DNA from 4 places in the Paenibacillus sp. FSL H3-0286 genome. Region 4 is predicted to be linked to each of the others. Evidence: riboswitches for the same ligand, from Rfam matches in the RefSeq annotation. Region 4 holds a riboswitch; each other region holds the start of a gene.

Region 1 (4,557 bases), 1.2 Mb from region 4:
TAGGGCATGGTCCATTTTCACATTCTATAGAAGAAGCTTTTGAAATGAACCATGAGGATTGGACCTGCCGAATTATTTTGGAGGACACGGAGATCACCGAAATATTGCGTGATGTGGAGGAAGATTTTCCTCGTAAAGTAGCCTCAGTTATCTCTAAGACATATCAGCATGAAATTGTTGTCAATTTGGTTTCCAGTCCGCTGGATGCTGATCGTATGGATTATTTGCTGCGTGATGCGTACTATACAGGTGTAAACTATGGAACCATCGACATTGATCGGATTTTGAGAATGCTTCGTCCTTATAATGGGCGGATTGTAGTAAAAGAATCAGGTATGCATGCCATTGAAGATTATTTAATGTCGCGTTATCAAATGTACTGGCAGGTATATTTTCATCCGGTGACGCGCAGCTCTGAAATTATTTTGCGTCAAATCTTCCGTAGAGCTAAAGAATTGTTCCAAGAGGAGTACAAATTTCGCTTTATGATCGCTCCGCTAGAAGATCTCTTTCGAGGAGAAGTAACAGTGAAGCAATATTTAATGCTTGATGAGGCACTGGTACAGACTGCTTTTATGCAATGGACACTTGAAGAAGATGAGTTATTAAGCGACTTGTGTACCCGTTTTATTCATCGTAAACTGTATAAATATGTAGAGATCGAGAATTTGGATACAGATATGATTACGGAAATCCGCAGCAGTTTTGCGGGAGCGGGACTTAACCCAGAATATGACTTAGAGATTGATTATCCGACAGATTTGCCTTATGATGTGTTCCGTCCAGGAGCAGCCTTCGACAATAATCAAATTTTACTGCTTGATCGCAATGAGCAATTGCGGGAAATTTCAGAGGTATCGGATATTGTGCGCTCAATAAGCGGAATTCATCGTGGCAGATATCACCTATATTTCCCACAGGATAAGCTGAAAAAAGCCCTTACACGGTTGCCCTCTTCTGTAGCAGAGATTTTTGCAAAATAATACAAATATTTATGGAACTATTGATAAAAACAACAAGGAGTGAGCTTTAAAATGTATCTGTTCGACACACATACACATTTAGATGCGCCTCAATTCGACGAGGATCGCGAGGAAGTTATAGCTCGTGCAGTAGAGGCCGGAGTTAGCAAGATGATCAATATTGGATTTAATCGGGAAACGATCCCTTCAACGATGAAGCTGGCTGAATCTTATGATTATATTTATGCAGCGGTGGGCTGGCATCCACAGGATGCGATTGATATGAAAGAGGGGGACCTCGATTGGATCGCCTCTCTTTGCAGCCATGAGAAAGTGGTGGCCATCGGAGAGATTGGGTTGGATTATTATTGGGATACCTCTCCCAAGGATGTGCAGCAGGAGGTCTTCCGCAAACAAATTGGACTAGCCCGTGAACTAAAAATGCCAATCTGTATACATGACCGTGATGCCCATGAAGATGTCGTACGGATTTTACGGGAGGAAAAAGCAAATGAAATTGGTGGCGTAATGCATTCTTTCTCAGGCAGCTGGGAAACCGCAAAAATGTGTCTAGACCTAGGATTTCATTTGTCATTTGGAGGACCGATCACGTTCAAAAATGCCAGAGTGCCTAAAGAGGTGCTTGCACAGACGCCATTGGACAGATTATTGATCGAAACAGACGCTCCATATTTGACTCCACACCCCTTCCGAGGCAAGCGAAATGAGAGTGCTCATGTGAAGTTAGTAGCAGAGGCTGCGGCTGAAATTAAAGGGTTAACATGGGAAGAATTGGCTAAAATTACGTATGCGAACGCACTGGAACGATTTGGGATTGTCTGAAAACAGGAGTAAAACGGGTGAAAAATAGAGAATGGCCGATATATTAAACTTTTTTAATATAAAAACGGCTGATTATTACAATATTTTAACCATATATTTGCGTAAACGTGGTTGAATCGTCCTTTACAACATGCATCAAAACAGGATATCATCTTTTCAGTGATGTGAGCTGTTGTTATTGTGACAGCCATTGATTCATGGATCGTCTCGCTGAGTCTCCGTATGGAGAACGGGGGAACCAATATTGAACTGCCGCATGCCTGTATCTTGAATACGACTAGGAATTGCCGCAGAACAATATTTGATTTCTTCACGTGGTCTTTGGGGTGAATTTAAGGGCAACCGCCGTGAGCGGGTGACCTGAAATAGGGCGTCTCTCTTTCGTCCGAACCCGACAGCTAACCCCGTAAGCGCAAGTAAGAGAGGCAACCTCGTGCACAAACATTCCCGCGTATTCTGACATCGGAGAAGCCACGAAAGAGTCCTCAAGAGAACTCTTTTTAGGCTTCTTTATTTTTGAATAAACTGAATGTTGCCCGCATACTGTTATATAACAGGTGTGGGAGTAGCTGTGCCGAGCAGGCGATCCATGAGCAGGAGACGCTAAGTTAATACGTGCGTATCCTGTGACAATCTCAAATAGTTTCGTCAAAGAAATTCAGTCCTCATGATATACAAATTGACGACGAGGCTATGTAAGGAGGATGGAGAGAATGGGCTTATTCCAACCAGAGGTATCCCATGATTCGCAGTCATCCAGCAGGTCTTTCGCATTACGGTGGGAGCAAGTAAATACTCGCGTACTTTTACTTGCAGGTGTGATTTCAATCGCAATCGCGCTGTTAATTCTGCTGTACGTACACGGTCAAAGTAATAAACAATTAGTTTTAGTAATAGACGGGCAAACACAGACACTTGAAACGCGAGAAGCACTTCTTGGTGATGTGTTGGAGAAAGAGCAAATTTCGCTGCAGCCGCATGATGAATTATCTTTAGGTCTGAGTGATGAAATAAAAGACGGTGACCGTGTCGTTATCAATCGTGCGCAGAAATTTAGCCTTACTGCGGACGGAGCAACAAAAACGTTATATACGACCGAAGACACTATCGGTCAAGCGATTGACAAACTGGGTATCAACCTAGAAGGCTATGATAAGATTTTTCCTTCGTTAGACACCACCATCTCTGCTGACATGGAGATTAAGATCGTTCGTATCAACAAGCAAACGGTACAGCGAACAACTAACTTACCTTTCCGTGTTATTAAGACAGCAGATCCCTCCCTTACTGTGGGAACAGTTAGAGTGGCACAGGCAGGCAAACCAGGCGTCATGGTTCAGCATATTGAAAAGATCTATCAAGACGGAGAACTGGCCTCTATGCGCATGATCGGCAAGGAAGTACAAACGGTAACAAAAGATAAGATCATTGCCGTTGGTACTAAAGCACTTCCTAAGCCTACTGTAGTTGCTAAAGCTACAACAACTTCCAAATCAAGCACTACCTCCAAAACGACTAAAGTTAGCGCTAAGACTAAGAACGTCACAAGCAAGGCTGGCGTAGACTTTGAGTACAAGAAGATGATTAAGAACGTCTCCATGACAGCTTATTCGTCAGAAGAGCCAGGGATAGGTACTAAAACTGCCTCCGGAACACGCGTAACGGAAGGTCGTACAATTGCAGTAGATCCGAATGTAATTCCTATTGGCTGGTGGGTTTATATCGATGGGCTTGGATTCCGCCGTGCAGAGGATACTGGCGGTGCCATTAAAGGCAATAAAGTGGATGTCTATTATGATTCCCTGAGCCATGCTCGTAATTTCGGCCGTAAATCACGTACCGTTTATGTGATTGGACCTGTGAAACCAGAGCTTAACTAGAACTGAAGCTTTTGCAAAAAATCCTTTGATAAGCTATAGTGATGATAACCGTTAAGGAACGCTGGATGATCATTTCGTTGATCGCAGAGCAACCGCTCATCACTTATACATTCTTTAACCAAAAGAAGAGGAGCGAATCCTCTTCTTTTTGCTTTTTTTGGAAGGAGTCAAGAAATATGATTAAGGAATTAATCGTCGTTGAAGGCAAAAGCGATACCGTAGCCATTAAGCGTGCTGTAGAAGCGGATACCATTGAGACAGGCGGCTCTGCTGTAAACCGGACTGTAATTGCTAAGATCGCGCTTGCTATGGAACGTAGAGGGGTTATTATTCTTACGGACCCGGACCATGCTGGGGAGCGAATTCGTAAAATCGTTTCAGCGAAGGTGCCGGGCTGCAAGCATGCTTTTATTCCAGAGAAGGACGCAACTCGAAAAGGGGATATCGGTGTAGAGAATGCATCGCCAGAGGCGATTCGTCATGCGCTGCGTAATGTACATACCTCTTTTGAAGGAGCACCTGCTTTGATTGGTATTGATGATCTTATGGCCGCTGGAATGCTTGTACACCCTCGGGCTGCTGAAAGACGTATGGCGCTTGGTAATTTGCTTGGAATCGGATATTGTAACGGCAAACAGCTGTACAAGCGGCTGGCGATGTTTGGGATTACGCGGGAGGAATTTGCCGGGGCTCTCGCCCAAATTGATCAGGGAGGCATTACTTCATGAGTGGTAGAGAGGAAATTTCGACTCCAAAACGGACCAAAGAGATTATTCAACGTTATGGATTCAAGTTCAAGAAAAGCCTGGGACAGAATTTTTTGATTGATCAAAATATTTTGGACAAGATTGTAGACGCTGCTGGACTAGATA
Region 2 (4,557 bases), 3.4 Mb from region 4:
AGCGTGATACTAAGTACGGATAAATGTTATCTACTATCTCCTGGAATCTCCTATAGTACGAACAACCAGGAGCTGACGTTGTATTATTACCTCATCACCTTTACAGCAATCTATACAACCGAGCATCCTAAACGATATTCTGGAGAGCTGCTTTCCGGCAGACGGGAGTTAATTGTGCACCCGTTCACCAAGGTAATCCGACTAGTCGAAGACCTGCTCATGAACAGGAATAACACCGATGATGTACAACAATTCAAGCGACAATTAAAATTCCAAGAATTGCTGCTGCTACTTTTTGAGCATAATTACCCTTCCAAACACCTGCCAAGTCCTACGGAATCCGTAGAAAAGACCATAACATTCATTCAGGAGCATTATACAGAGAGTATCACCGTGAAGCAGTTAGCTGAACTGGCGGGAATATCAATCTGGCAATATACACCGATTTTTCAGCAGCTTACGGGTAAAAAGCCGCTTGAATACCTGACGGATCTGCGCATTAATCATTCCAAACGATTCCTGCAGGAATCGACTGAACCACTGCGGGAAATCGCCAGACTGGTCGGCTTCTCGGACGAATACTATTTCAGCCGCCGCTTTCGGCAAAAAACCGGAGTTACACCCGGACAATATGCACATCAGAAAGGTCGTAAGCTTACCGTCAAGGATTGGACGGGTCATGAGGTGGAGATTCCAGAGCGAGCGAAACGTATTGTCTATCATGGCGAAACACTTGGCGACCTTCTCGCGTTAGGCGTAAAGCCTATCGGTGGAGATGAAGCGTTCGCCCGGAACAGCGTCTATAAACATCGGCTTAAGAAGCTCGCCAACGTCGGGTTTCCACTGGACCCGCAGTTGACCGCTTCCCTAAACCCAGATTTGATCATTTTGGCAAATAGTGATGAAAGAGCCTACAGAGCAGTTTCTGGTATCGCTCCGACACTCACCTTTGATTCATTTGCATCTCTCGACAAACGAATGCGGACACTAGGCAGTTGGCTAGGTAAACAGCGCGAAGCCGAAGCATGGCTGGAGTCATTCACAATCAAAAACGCTGCCATGTGGCAGCAGCTTTACACGACAACCCTCCAAGTTGGAGAAACCGCCTCTGCTTTGGTCTATGATCATGGAGATCATCTGTATGCTATGGGAATGTCCGGATTCTCCACTGCGCTTTATGCCCCATGTGGATTACAACCGACCGAAGAGATCCAGGCCATATTGGACGAAGAGTTAGGGTTCGCCGAAGTTGATCCAACACGACTGCCTGCCTACGCCGGAGATCATATCTTCATGCTCATTCCGGAACGCAAAGACTCGCGAGCTGCGATGGAACGATTACTAGACAGTTCACTTTGGAACAATCTCCCGGCAGTACGTCAAGGACATGTTTATCTGCTCGACGGAAGCAAATGGAACTCTAGTGATGCGTTAACCCGGGAGAAGCTGCTAACGCTGTTGCCTAAACTACTCGGCGGAAGTAGCGCTAGCAATTGAAAGTGAATCTAGGATTCTCTTTTGACTTTTCAAAACTTGATAGGGTATACTTTATCTACGCTTAATTTCCAACTTTTACAGTTGAAAAGCGGGGGAACCAGTTAATTGGGGCGAATCATTGAGCATTAGAATGTAGGGTACCATCTTACCCGAGTCCGTCAGCTAACCTCGTCAGCAGTGGATGGGTCTGCTTTTCATGTTATTTACATAACCAGAGACCCTTGCTAAGGGTCTCTTTTTGTGCTTTTTTGGACCCTGCTGGCAGTAGATTGGCCTTTGACACTAAGGCTCCCTCATTTCTCACACTACGAGACAAAGGAGAGATGTACGTGCAAAAGGTAAAGTACTTCACGGATATTAACAAAATAGCTATGTTGTCTGAGCTGGAAAAAGAGAATCTGAAAGAAATTACGGACAAATTTGTTTTTCGTGTAAATGACTACTATCTGTCTTTAATTAACTGGGATGATCCAAATGATCCCATCCGTAAGCTGGTTATTCCTAACGAAGGTGAACTGCTGGAGTATGGGCGCTGGGACGCCTCCGATGAGGACACGAATTATGTGGTACCTGGTTGTCAGCACAAGTATAGAACCACTGCACTACTGATTGTATCCGAGGTCTGCGGGGCTTATTGCCGCTACTGTTTCCGTAAGCGTCTGTTCCGAAATGACGTGAAAGAGGCGATGGCTGATGTCTCTCCGGGCTTGGAGTATATCGCAAATAATCCGGAGATTAACAACGTACTTCTTACGGGCGGGGACAGTTTAATTCTCTCCACACCGAAGCTAAGATCCATTATTGAAAATCTAAGAAGCATTGAGCATGTTAAGATTATTAGACTGGGTTCCAAAATTCCCGTATTTAATCCGATGCGGATCTCTGAAGACGAAGAGCTGCTGGAGCTGATTCGTACTTACTCTACCGAAGACAAACGAATCTATGTTATGGCGCACATCAATCATCCTCGTGAAATCACACCTGAAGCCAAAAAAGCATTTAAAGCTCTCCACAACGCAGGGGCAATTGTCGTAAATCAGACCCCCATCCTCAAAGGCATCAACGATGATCCCGTTATTTTAGGGGAACTACTGGACCGGCTTTCATGGGCTGGCGTTACACCCTACTACTTCTTTGTGAACCGGCCCGTAGCCGGAAACCGAGATTTCGTATTACCGCTCGAGCAAGTCTATCAAATTGTAGAAGAAGCCAAAGCCAGAACCTCAGGACTTGGCAAAAGAGTACGCTTATCCATGAGCCACACCTCAGGAAAAATAGAAATTCTCGCCATTGATAACGGAAAAGCCTATCTCAAATACCATCAATCCAGAGATCAGGAATACGGAAAATTTATGATTCTAGATTGTCCAAAGGACGCCGAATGGTTCGATGACCTGCCTGGGAATGAGCAATATTGGACCCCACCTGTGAAAAAAAACGATGCTATTATTTCTGTTAATGATTTATCAGGCGAGCCTGCGGATTTAATCTGTAAATAGATTTAATCGACTCTGTCATAGGATATTTCTTCATCGCCAACAACAAAACTCCTCCCTCCCAAAATTAGCCCGAAAAAATCTATGATATAATCACGCTGTAACACGAAATGGACTAATGGGTGGGAATGCACACATGAAATTGGAACGATTGATTTCTATGATCTACAAGCTATTGAACCACGAAGTTTTATCTGCCTCCAAGCTGGCTGAAGAGTTTCAGGTTTCCCAGCGAACAATCTATAGGGATATCGATGTGATTTGTGCCGCTGGCATCCCGGTCGTATCGTATCAGGGTACTAAAGGTGGATATGGCATCATGGACGGATATAAAATGGATAAAAGCCTGCTCCGTTCGTATGATGTCACTTCTCTGATTACTGTACTTAACAGTCTTTCTTCCGTGTTTGAAGATGAGCATACGCAAGGAACCATTGAACGGCTGCAAACGATTGGAACGGAGCCACAGACCTCTAGTCTCGCGGTGGATCTTGAAACCCGGCGTACGGATCCTGACGCACTTCCTCTTTTACGTGCGGCTATATCGGAACGAAATGTTGTCCGTTTTGATTACATCAGTGTAAAAAATGAACGTACAACCCGTGAAATGGAACCAGTAAAGCTTCATTTTAAATATAGCAACTGGTACATCTATGGTTATTGCCGGACACGGCAGGACTATCGGGAGTTCCGACTTTCCCGGATGCTGAATTTGTTCCTGACGCAGGATACCTTTCATTCGCAACATGAGTTACCCAAAGAGGCTGGCTGTTCAAACGGGGCAGATCAGGTGGAGGAAATAGTGATCCGGGTAGGCCCTGAGGCTTTGGCAGAAGCTTTGGATCAGTTTCATCAAGTCGACAAGGAATTTCATTCCGATAAAAGCATGACGATGCGAATTCCTGTGTATAAGCCATTGGAAGCACGTTGGCTTTGGTCCATTCTGCTGAGTTTTGGCAGCGGCGCCGAAGTCCTCGAACCCCCTGCATTGCGAGGTATTTTAAAAGAGCAGCTTCAAAACACACTCAAACTTTATGAAGAAGTATGACAGTCTGATGTCATACTTCTTCTTTTATATTAACTACAGTAACAAAAAACAAATCCATGACCATTCAAAAGGAGAATGTACGAATGACAAATTATCCAGTAGAAATGTTTAAATACCACACATGGGCAAACCAAACTATCCTGGGGAGAATCAAGGAACTCCCGCCTTCTGTGCTAAGTCAAGAAGTGAACAGCTCATTTCCCACCATCGCTCATGCCCTTAGCCATATCTATGCGGTTGATACGATGTGGTATCTTGTATTAACAGGCACTGCCATGCCAGAGGCTTTTCAACAAAGTATCCCGCTAAATTTGAGCATTCTAGATTCTGTGGATGAATACGTAAATATCTTTGCCCAGCTATCAGAACAATACAAAGCATGGTTACACAACCAATCCGATTTGGAGCAAACCATTCTGCTTGACAATCCATTCGCCGGAATCCGCCAAACACGCCTATCAGAAATTGTGTTGCAAGTCGCCAATCACGGGACTTATCATAGAGGCAATGTATCTA
Region 3 (4,557 bases), 1.2 Mb from region 4:
TGCTATTATTCCAATTCTACTGCGCTATCCAGATAAAGACGCCGGCGGCAGCGGTATGGGCAGACTGTTGTATTATATCGAGGGACAGTTCAGCTTGAATACTGACCCTGCGATACGCACTTGGTTATGGATGCTTCTAGGACTTGTTGTCTTGCGACTTCTGCTTTCTCCTTTCATAAGGGCAGGATTGCTGCATGAGCTGCACCAGGAGCGAAAGGGCGAGCGCGGGCTGTTCTTTTTCCCCGGCATGAAGATCTATGGACTACCTGTCTTAGTCTTTAGCCTAATCGAATGGGTGCTGACCCTGCTGCCGCTTTACTGGCTTGCTCCAAAAATGTACGGGCTGTTCTTATCCTCTTTGTTTAACTACACTTTGTTACTTCATTTAGTACCATACGTATTGGCATGGCTTATATATATTTTTATCGTGCACCTGTTTCTTCTATATATGCAGTTTGGTTACACCGGCGGTACAGGAATGTTCTCCTCACTGTTCATCTGCTTGCGGTCACTGATTCCTGCTATAGGTGTTTCCATTGTACTTGGTGCGGGAGGCTTGCTCTTACTGCTAGTGTGCGGACTGACGGGTCTGTTCTGTCCCGGCCTGCCGGCACTTATAATACGGCAAATCTCACCACTACCTTCTACGCTCTTAAAAATGTGGGGAATCTCTGCACAATATCATCTATGGTGTAGCAAAGCATTTCCACAATAAATTAACCTTATTTGACATAATAAAAAGGTCCCAATTCCTGTATTCAGGAGCTGGGACTTTTTCTCATTACGGATAACTTAAGAGTATTTGCAAAATCATAAAAGCTCTGTTACAATAAGTCCTGTGCTATTAGTAACAATTTTGTAATCAATTGAAACGATTCCTACATAACTAAATGTATTTATCGTAAGTGTAACTGTCGAAACGTCATTCTCTTGGTGCTTAACACGCCTAATTCCTTTGCACCGGGAAGTGGGGGAACCATATTTTGGGTGAATTGATCTCGCTTTACAGGGATCATAGGGAATCTTCTACCGAACCCTTAAGCTAACCTCGCAGGCCTTGGAAGGAGTACATCTTTTGAAAAGACATAATTTAAGAAAAAAATGCGTCGCTGCGGCGCTAGGACTTGTAATGGCATTATCTATTGGTGGAGGAAGCGCCTTTGCCGACTCTAAGATGGACACTGTAATCTCAAAGACTATTGGAGTTGCCTATAAAACCGGAGGTACAAGCACTGCCGGATTTGATTGCTCTGGATTTACAAAATATGTATTCAAGAATGTGGGTCTTACTTTACCTCGTACATCAAAAGCTCAATATAGCGTTGGAACTGCTGTATCCAAAAGCAATCTGCGTTCTGGTGATCTAGTGTTCTTTAACACACTTGGCAATGGAGTATCCCATGTCGGCATTTATGTTGGAAACGGAAAATTCGCACAATCGTCCTCTTCGCGTGGAGTGACCATCACTTCACTCAGTCAGGCCTACTGGGCCAATCGTTATGTTGGCGCTAAAAGAGTAATGAGTACTTCAGCTTATCAAGCTGTAGCCTTCGATTGAAACCTTCCTCACAACTATAACCTCATAATTACAACTATATGAACCTGAATCTGATTATTCCCGTAATCAAATTCGGGTTTTTCTTTTTTCCATAATATATTTTTACACTAATAGAGCCCAATTGAAACATGTTTATTTGATAAAAATTGCAATTATATTAAAAATTAGGTCATTATTAACGCTTACATATGCCTTTCTACCGTAAAAATGCCAATTTTTCTGCATTAATATGTTAAAAACGATTGCCAAGCGGCTTTCTGTTTGTTACAATTAGCGCAGTGAGATTTTAGTAACATTTTTGTAATCATTAAGTTGTTATTTACAAAGGTTTTGTCATGTATTGATTACAAGCTAATCCTAATCAACAGTATGAGCCGAGTTTCCTAACTATTAGGAAAACGGGGGAACCAACTTTGGGTGAATTGACCTCCATTATATAGAGGGGTCATAGGGGACCTTCAACCGAACCCTTAAGCTAACCTCGTAGGCATTTGGAAGGGGTATACACTTTTGAAGAAGAAGTTAGCAGCAGCAGTACTAAGCTTTTCCATCATCCTCACCATCGGAGCAGGAAGCGCTTTCGCAGATTCCAAAATGGATAAAGTGATTGACAAGGCCATCGGTACTAAATACGTATCCGGCGGTATATCCACTAACGGATTTGATTGCTCCGGATTTACAATGTATGTGTTTGATAAGATTGGCATTAACCTTCCACACCAATCAGGTTCCCAATATCAAATGGGCACAGCAATCTCCCGTGATGATATAAGAGCCGGAGATCTTGTATTCTTCAATACAAGTGGCAAAGGTGTCTCCCATGTCGGCATTTATGTCGGTGAAGGTAAGTTCGCACACGCTTCTACCTCACGCGGTGTTACGATTAGCTCTCTGAGTGATAGCTACTACGTGAAACGCTACGTTGGTGCCAAGCGCATTATGAGCACAGACGCTTATCAATCGGTTGCTGCTGAATCGGAAGACAATGATGATGTGCAATAAGTAACGTACATAGGCTCTTTTCCAAGGTAACTCTTGGAGGAGAGCTTGTTTTTTTGTCTTATTACTTATTTACCCCTCTCATAATTTGTAAAACATTCCTCTCATATAAAGTTTCTGAGTCGAACCTCCCCCATTTTGTATATAATTAGTAATATAGCAATGTCCTCGTGAAAGGAGATCGTTGACTTTATGATAAATCCCTCGGTAACTTTTCATGTTGTTCCTATGGAGGCAATTCACGGAGAAGCTATTTGTAAGTGGAGCTATACGCCCCCATATAATATTTATGGCTGGATGCCGTGGGAGCAGATGCAGGCTCTTGGCATCGAGTTTGGTGATCCGCAGCTCCGGGAGGAACAATATATCTCCATATTAAATGAACAAGAGGTTTTGTGCGGATTCGCACAGTTGTTCCCGATGGAAGGAGTCGTCCGTTTAGGAGTTGGGATGCGCCCCGATCTATGCGGCCATGGTTTAGGCAAACTATTCGTAGATGCCATCGTCCAGACAGCCTTGAGTCGTTATCCTGATCGAGAGATAGATCTAGAAGTCCTGACCTGGAACCAACGCGCCATTCGAACTTATCAAAAATGTGGATTTACGATTACAGATACGTATGAACGCCGCACACCTACAGGAGACAAACCTTTTTATTGCATGGTCTATGACAAATGATATTAAATACCAGATATTTCATAAGAATGATTGTATTCTCGTTCATTTTTTTGTCACAAACCCTATGATAACGCTTCACCATAAGCTATAATGTAGGGAGCAGCTTACATAGAAGGGACGAATTGGGATGCAGAAATGGATCATGAGCGGTTTGTTTTTTGCCGCCTGTGCCTTTGCGGTAGTACTCATGTTTACACTTCCGGGTAAAGAAGAGGTAGCGGAAGAAAATAAGCCCACGATGCCGGTAGTTCAACTGGACGCAGCAAAGGCAGAAGCAACCGTGAAAGCCAGCTGTATCACCTGTCACGGCGATCAGCTTCAAGGTGGAGTTGGACCAAGTCTTCAGAATGAAGGCGGCCAGCATGACGCTGAGGAAATCTACAGCATCGTCACCAAAGGACGTGGTCAAATGCCTTCCTTTAAGGAGAAGCTAGCCCCTGAAGAGATCGCCAACGTCGCACTCTGGCTCTCAGAGAAAAAGTAACCCATCAAGCAACTAAAAACGCCCGTGTATGAGATAGGTGACTATCTATGCACGGGCGTTTATTTTATGATTTTGGCTAAACTAATGATTTTTTTCAAAGGCTTCATTAAATTCATGCGCCGCTCGAAGATCTAGAGCCGTAATCCCATCTTCTTCATTAGATTCAAGTCGCAGGGTAACAGTTTTATAATCAATCGTAATATGTGGATGATGATCGAAGGCTTCTGAAATCGTGGCTACTTCATCAACGAACGCAATGCCCTTCATATATTGGCTGAACATATATTTTCGCACCATAACATTATTATCCAGCTTCCATCCCTCCAGCTTGGTGATCTCCTCACGCAGTTCCTCTTCCGTAAATAACAATTCGTTTCCTCCCTTACAAAAAATTGCAGTAAAGTGCGCAGTTCCCTTTACATGACTTAGGCGTTAAACAAAACATCCCTTAGCTTCTGAGGTCCAAGGGATGTGCCAGGATAAAGGCGATATTTTCGATTTAATGTATTCACAAATCCCAGCGATTATAACTCGGCTTTATCAATTTTAACACGGGCTACTAACTACGGGCAAATTACGTCCAGACGTCTCCTCTGCCTAAATCAAAACCACTGAAGCCAAATCCTCTTCGCCAACTAAAATATTAATGCGATGCGTGTCCTTATCGTAAATAATTACGCCGCTCCCCACTTCAATCATAGGTTCATTACCCAGCGCGAAGAAAAGATCCTCAGCCAATGCTTCCCATACCTCCAGCTTTGATTCTTGGGGTAGTTCCTGCCACTCGTCCGGATCCATCTCAAAAAATAAATATCCATCGGAAATTCGTCCGACGGCT
Region 4 (4,557 bases):
GGTCGATGGAGGGAAAGGGCAAATCTCCTCTGCTATTGATATTCTGGAGAATGAGCTGGGATTATTCATTCCGGTCTGCGGCCTTGTTAAGGATGATAAGCATAAGACGGCTCAGCTTTTGGTTGGAGATCCGCCAGAGCCTGTCGCGCTAGCCCGGGACAGTCAGGAATTTTACCTTTTGCAGCGGATTCAGGATGAGGTCCATAGGTTCGCGATCACCTTCCACCGTGAACAGCGCGGGAAGTCCATGGTTACCTCCAAGCTGGACTCTATACCTGGTATAGGTGAGAAGCGCCGTAAAGCGCTGCTAAAGCATTTCGGATCGCTTAAGAAAATTAAAGAAGCCTCCGTGGATGATTTCCGTACACTTTCTATTGGAGAAAAGCTGGCAAAACAAATTCTTGATGCGCTCAAGGATGAAGAGCCAACCTCATAGTAATGGTGACAAAAGAAAAAGGGTATCAAAGCAGCGACTAAAGCGGCTTTGATGCCCTTTTTTAATTTCATTACGTCTTCACATTAGTTTAAATCAAAGAAGAAGGCTCCACCGGCTTAGGCTTCTGTGGTGGATTAAATCGATAGACGATGTAAGCGACTATGAACGGCATAATAATCGCGAAGATACCCGCGCCTACATTTACGCTCTCCTTCATAAAGATCAGCGTAGCGCCCATCAGGATGCTGTCAAACACGACGTGGCTGAACATGACAGCAATAAACCCGTAACGAAGGAAAATATAGCTGAACAGCAGCCCGATTACAGTCAGCTCAATGGGACGGGAGCTGATGGGATAGATCGGATATAACGTATGGCCAAACGCCCAAACCAGCGTGGTGATCAAGCAAGCGATAAAAGTGTTCCGGAACACCTTTTTCAGCATAGGAATTCCGAAAAAGCGATAAATGGCTTCCTCAGATAAACCAGCGAGCCATGCGACGATAGGCAGAAGCCAAGCATATCTCATGTTATAAGGAGATTGGGTGGCGTCTGTAGTAGACCAATTGTGCAAGGTAAACGATAATATGATGAACATAACCGTCTGCACCCCTAGCAGAACGAAAGCCCAGATGTATCCAGCCCGGATACTGTCCAACACATATTGTCCATAGCCGGGCTCTTTGGCGCGGGGCCAAGGGTTCATGCCTTCCTCTTTTCGCCATAGGCCATTACCGCCCACTAAAGAGAAGTAGAGCAAGGAGGACATCAGCAGGCTGTACAAAGCATAAATGATAAACATAATGACAGAGGTAATCTGTGCTTCTAGCCCTTCGCCCGTTGATTCAGGCAGCATATTATAGGTGCTGATCATCATGATTACAAAATAGGCTGAGCTTAGGAATACTCCACGTTTAAAGGAAGTATGCTCTCTTCTAAGAATACTGTAGACGAGTGCCAGAATTCCTAAAATCAGTGTGGGTATACCGTAACCGAATAATGTTAGCTTTTCCGCTAAAGAGGTCTGTCCTTGTACGTAGGAGGTATGCCAAGCCGGTGCAGTGAATCCGGCATTAAAGCTGGATACCTGCTCTCCACTGAAATCAAAATAATAGTGCAATAAGGATTCGCCGACCTGAACAGTACTATCCGTATACACTAGCCCATGGCTTCCTGTATTCGATTCAATTTGTAGCTTGGCAGGATTTACTTCCCATTCCTGAAGCCAAGGACGAGCAAGATTCTCCTTCTGCGCTAGAGTGAGGTCAGCTCCCTTGTCCTCTTTTGCACCAACGGAAGCGATGCCTGACCCCTCTTCGGAGGTAACTTTTGCAGCCTTTGAGAAAGCGACAATCTTACCGTTATACATATTGAGGTCAACGATGATTTGCGGCTCTTGCTCCGCTGAAGGAGTAAGCGTTGCACGAAAGACATCAAAAGGATATTTTTGATCCAATTTTTTCTTGGTGTAGTCCTCCACAAGCTTCTCGCGAGACATATAACCATAAAAGGAAGAGTCCGTCTGGTAAAGTACATTCCATTGATCGTTTGGTGCTTCGGTGTAGTTGAGCTTTTGTTCTGCGAATAATATGGCTTGATCACGGGCTTCTGCCTTGCTAATGACGGTGGTATCTTCACCTGTAGGACTACTAAGCAGTGAAGGGGAAATCTGAAACATAATAAATAGAATAAGACCGATAATGCCCGAGATGATGAGCCTCTTGGAGAGGGCACGTTGCTGTAAGGGCTGGCCGACGGGATTCATGTAACGCCTCCTTGTTATGTACTGTGACAATGTTATGTTCCATTATAGTATTAGTGCCTGGTTGGTTACAAAAAACATTATATGTTCTTTTTATGGGTAATAGAGATAGTATAGAATAGTCATGTGAATTTATACCATGAATTTTATCGTGTTCATTTCTGCACGAATGATGAGAATCGGTGTAATTGCAGGGAAAACACGGAAAAGTGATGAGAAAAGGCACTCCTTTTGATGCAGTCTCTTTAAACCGCATTTTTTCATGTGAATGAGCATTAATTGTGTCTTTGTGAATTCACTAAATAACGTATATAATTTGTATGCAATTGTATAGTAGCCGAATTTCTGGTGAAAACGGGGGAACCATAAGAAGTGATGAAAAGTGGAGTGTACACGATAAATGGCACTTTCATCAGGGGTGAATTTCGTTCTGGGAACGAATAGGGCAGCCTGCACAGTCCGAATCCGACAGCTAACCTCGTAGGCTAATTTACTGCAGGAACCAAGTCAGCATTGGTTTTCCAGTGCTTTTTTTGTTGGAATTTTTGATAAGAAGGTGAGCAAAGTGGCTTCACAGTTTCGCAGGATTTCTGAATTTAAGTTTCTGAAGCTCTCGCCGCCGCAGATACTGGTGCTTGGTTTTGCATCGATCATTCTGATAGGGGCCCTGCTGCTTATGCTGCCCATCTCAAGCACAAGCGGGAATTCCGTGGAATTTATTGATGCATTATTTACTTCAACGTCGGCAACCTGTGTTACAGGGCTTGTTGTGCTGGATACCGGAACTTCGTTCACGATTTTTGGGAAAACCGTAATTATGATCCTGATCCAGATCGGCGGCTTAGGTTTTATGACCATGGCCACTCTATTTTCACTGGTGTTAAAGCGTAAAATATCTTTGCGGGACAGGCTAATCCTACAGGAAGCCATGAATCAAGGCTCTATGGAAGGAATTGTGCGACTGATCCGGAGAGTCCTCATATATTCTCTTGTCATAGAAGGCTGTGCCGCTGTGCTGCTGTCTATTCGCTGGGCTTTTGATATGCCGTTGGGAAAAGCGATTTATTATGGCATATTTCATGCGGTGTCTATGTTTAATAATGCGGGGTTCGATATTTTTGGGGATTTTCGCAGTTTAACTGATTATGTATATGATCCGCTTGTGAATATTATTGTAATGTTTCTGATTGTCTCCGGCGGGATTGGTTTTATTGTAATGTCAGATCTGGTGGAGTTTCGGGTAACCCGCAGGCTGTCTCTACATAGTAAAGTTGTCCTGTCCACCAGCACAGGGCTGATTCTGATCGGAGCTTTGGTTATTTTTATATTTGAGTTTACTAACACTCGTACCCTGGGTTCACTGAATTTCGGCGGTAAAATATTATCGGCCTTCTTTCAATCCGTGTCTCCCCGTACGGCTGGCGCGAACACAGTAGATATTGCTGGACTTCGGCAGGCTACACAATTTTTTATAGTGATTCTTATGTTTATTGGTGCTTCTCCGGGCTCAACGGGCGGCGGGATCAAGACAACAACCTTTACAATGATGATTGGTGCTGTAATTGCTATGCTGCGTGGACGGGAAGATGTTGTGTTGTTCCGTTATCGGCTGGCTCAAGAGCGCATCTACAAGGCATTAACGATCACGCTGCTGGCTTTGTTGTTAATCGCCTCTGTGTCGATGATACTCTCCACAACTGAAGACAGTAATTTCTTGGCAATCTTGTTTGAGACGACCTCCGCCTTTGCTACGGTAGGACTGACTATGGGGCTAACTCCGGAACTGTCAGCGATCGGTAAGATTCTACTCTGTCTGACGATGTTTGCAGGTCGGCTAGGTCCACTAACCTTAGCGTATGCACTCGGTCCCAAACAGGGTAAACCACTGTATAAGTATCCGGAAGGTAAAATAATTATTGGATAGGAGTTAATTAGAAATGAAAGCACAGCAATTTGTAGTAATCGGCTTAGGTCGCTTCGGTTCAAGCCTGGCGCTTGAGCTGATGGAAATGGGCTACGAGGTGCTCGGCATTGACCACCATGAAGAACGCGTGGAGGAAATGAGCGATCAGCTGACGCATACGGTAGTAGCAGATGCTACAGATGAGGGAATTATGCGCTCGCTTGGTGTACGGAACTTTGATTGTGGGATTGTTGCGATTGGTGACAATATGGAGAGAAGCATTCTGGCGGCCATTTTGTTGAAGGAGATTGGAGTCAAGCAAGTGGTGGCTAAGGCAATCTCTATCCTTCATGGCCGCGCACTGTCGCGGCTGGGGGTTGATCGGGTTATTTTTCCGGAGCGGGATATGGGGATTCGTGTGGCACATCAGCTGGTGACGCCCAATTTGCTGGATTA

What was found. A riboswitch is a leader RNA that binds a small molecule or an ion and turns the genes downstream of it on or off. The one in region 4 is predicted to bind cyclic di-AMP.
Region 1: another riboswitch for cyclic di-AMP. It lies ahead of MHB37_RS00190 (3D domain-containing protein); the one in region 4 lies ahead of MHB37_RS26575 (TrkH family potassium uptake protein).
Region 2: another riboswitch for cyclic di-AMP. It lies ahead of MHB37_RS10795 (KamA family radical SAM protein); the one in region 4 lies ahead of MHB37_RS26575 (TrkH family potassium uptake protein).
Region 3: another riboswitch for cyclic di-AMP. It lies ahead of MHB37_RS00540 (C40 family peptidase); the one in region 4 lies ahead of MHB37_RS26575 (TrkH family potassium uptake protein).

The regions. Positions count from the first base shown of each region.
Region 1 is NZ_CP150285.1:40,187-44,743, forward strand. Features, by position in the region: gene MHB37_RS00180 (HD domain-containing protein) at 1-983, shown strand, start outside; gene MHB37_RS00185 (TatD family hydrolase) at 1,035-1,805, shown strand; cyclic di-AMP (ydaO/yuaA leader) riboswitch at 2,004-2,233, shown strand; gene MHB37_RS00190 (3D domain-containing protein) at 2,519-3,685, shown strand; gene rnmV (ribonuclease M5) at 3,862-4,413, shown strand; gene rsmA (16S rRNA (adenine(1518)-N(6)/adenine(1519)-N(6))-dimethyltransferase RsmA) at 4,410-4,557, shown strand, end outside.
Region 2 is NZ_CP150285.1:2,518,240-2,522,796, reverse strand. Features, by position in the region: gene MHB37_RS10800 (helix-turn-helix domain-containing protein) at 1-1,497, shown strand, start outside; cyclic di-AMP (ydaO/yuaA leader) riboswitch at 1,546-1,687, shown strand; gene MHB37_RS10795 (KamA family radical SAM protein) at 1,821-2,996, shown strand; gene MHB37_RS10790 (helix-turn-helix transcriptional regulator) at 3,130-4,041, shown strand; gene MHB37_RS10785 (DinB family protein) at 4,125-4,557, shown strand, end outside.
Region 3 is NZ_CP150285.1:111,417-115,973, reverse strand. Features, by position in the region: gene MHB37_RS00550 (hypothetical protein) at 1-715, shown strand, start outside; cyclic di-AMP (ydaO/yuaA leader) riboswitch at 934-1,072, shown strand; gene MHB37_RS00545 (C40 family peptidase) at 1,130-1,558, shown strand; cyclic di-AMP (ydaO/yuaA leader) riboswitch at 1,921-2,063, shown strand; gene MHB37_RS00540 (C40 family peptidase) at 2,069-2,560, shown strand; gene MHB37_RS00535 (GNAT family N-acetyltransferase) at 2,750-3,235, shown strand; gene MHB37_RS00530 (cytochrome c) at 3,363-3,719, shown strand; gene MHB37_RS00525 (4a-hydroxytetrahydrobiopterin dehydratase) at 3,801-4,088, opposite strand; gene MHB37_RS00520 (hypothetical protein) at 4,317-4,557, opposite strand, start outside.
Region 4 is NZ_CP150285.1:5,958,038-5,962,594, reverse strand. Features, by position in the region: gene uvrC (excinuclease ABC subunit UvrC) at 1-436, shown strand, start outside; gene MHB37_RS26580 (CPBP family intramembrane glutamic endopeptidase) at 525-2,201, opposite strand; cyclic di-AMP (ydaO/yuaA leader) riboswitch at 2,524-2,699, shown strand; gene MHB37_RS26575 (TrkH family potassium uptake protein) at 2,764-4,122, shown strand; gene MHB37_RS26570 (TrkA family potassium uptake protein) at 4,136-4,557, shown strand, end outside.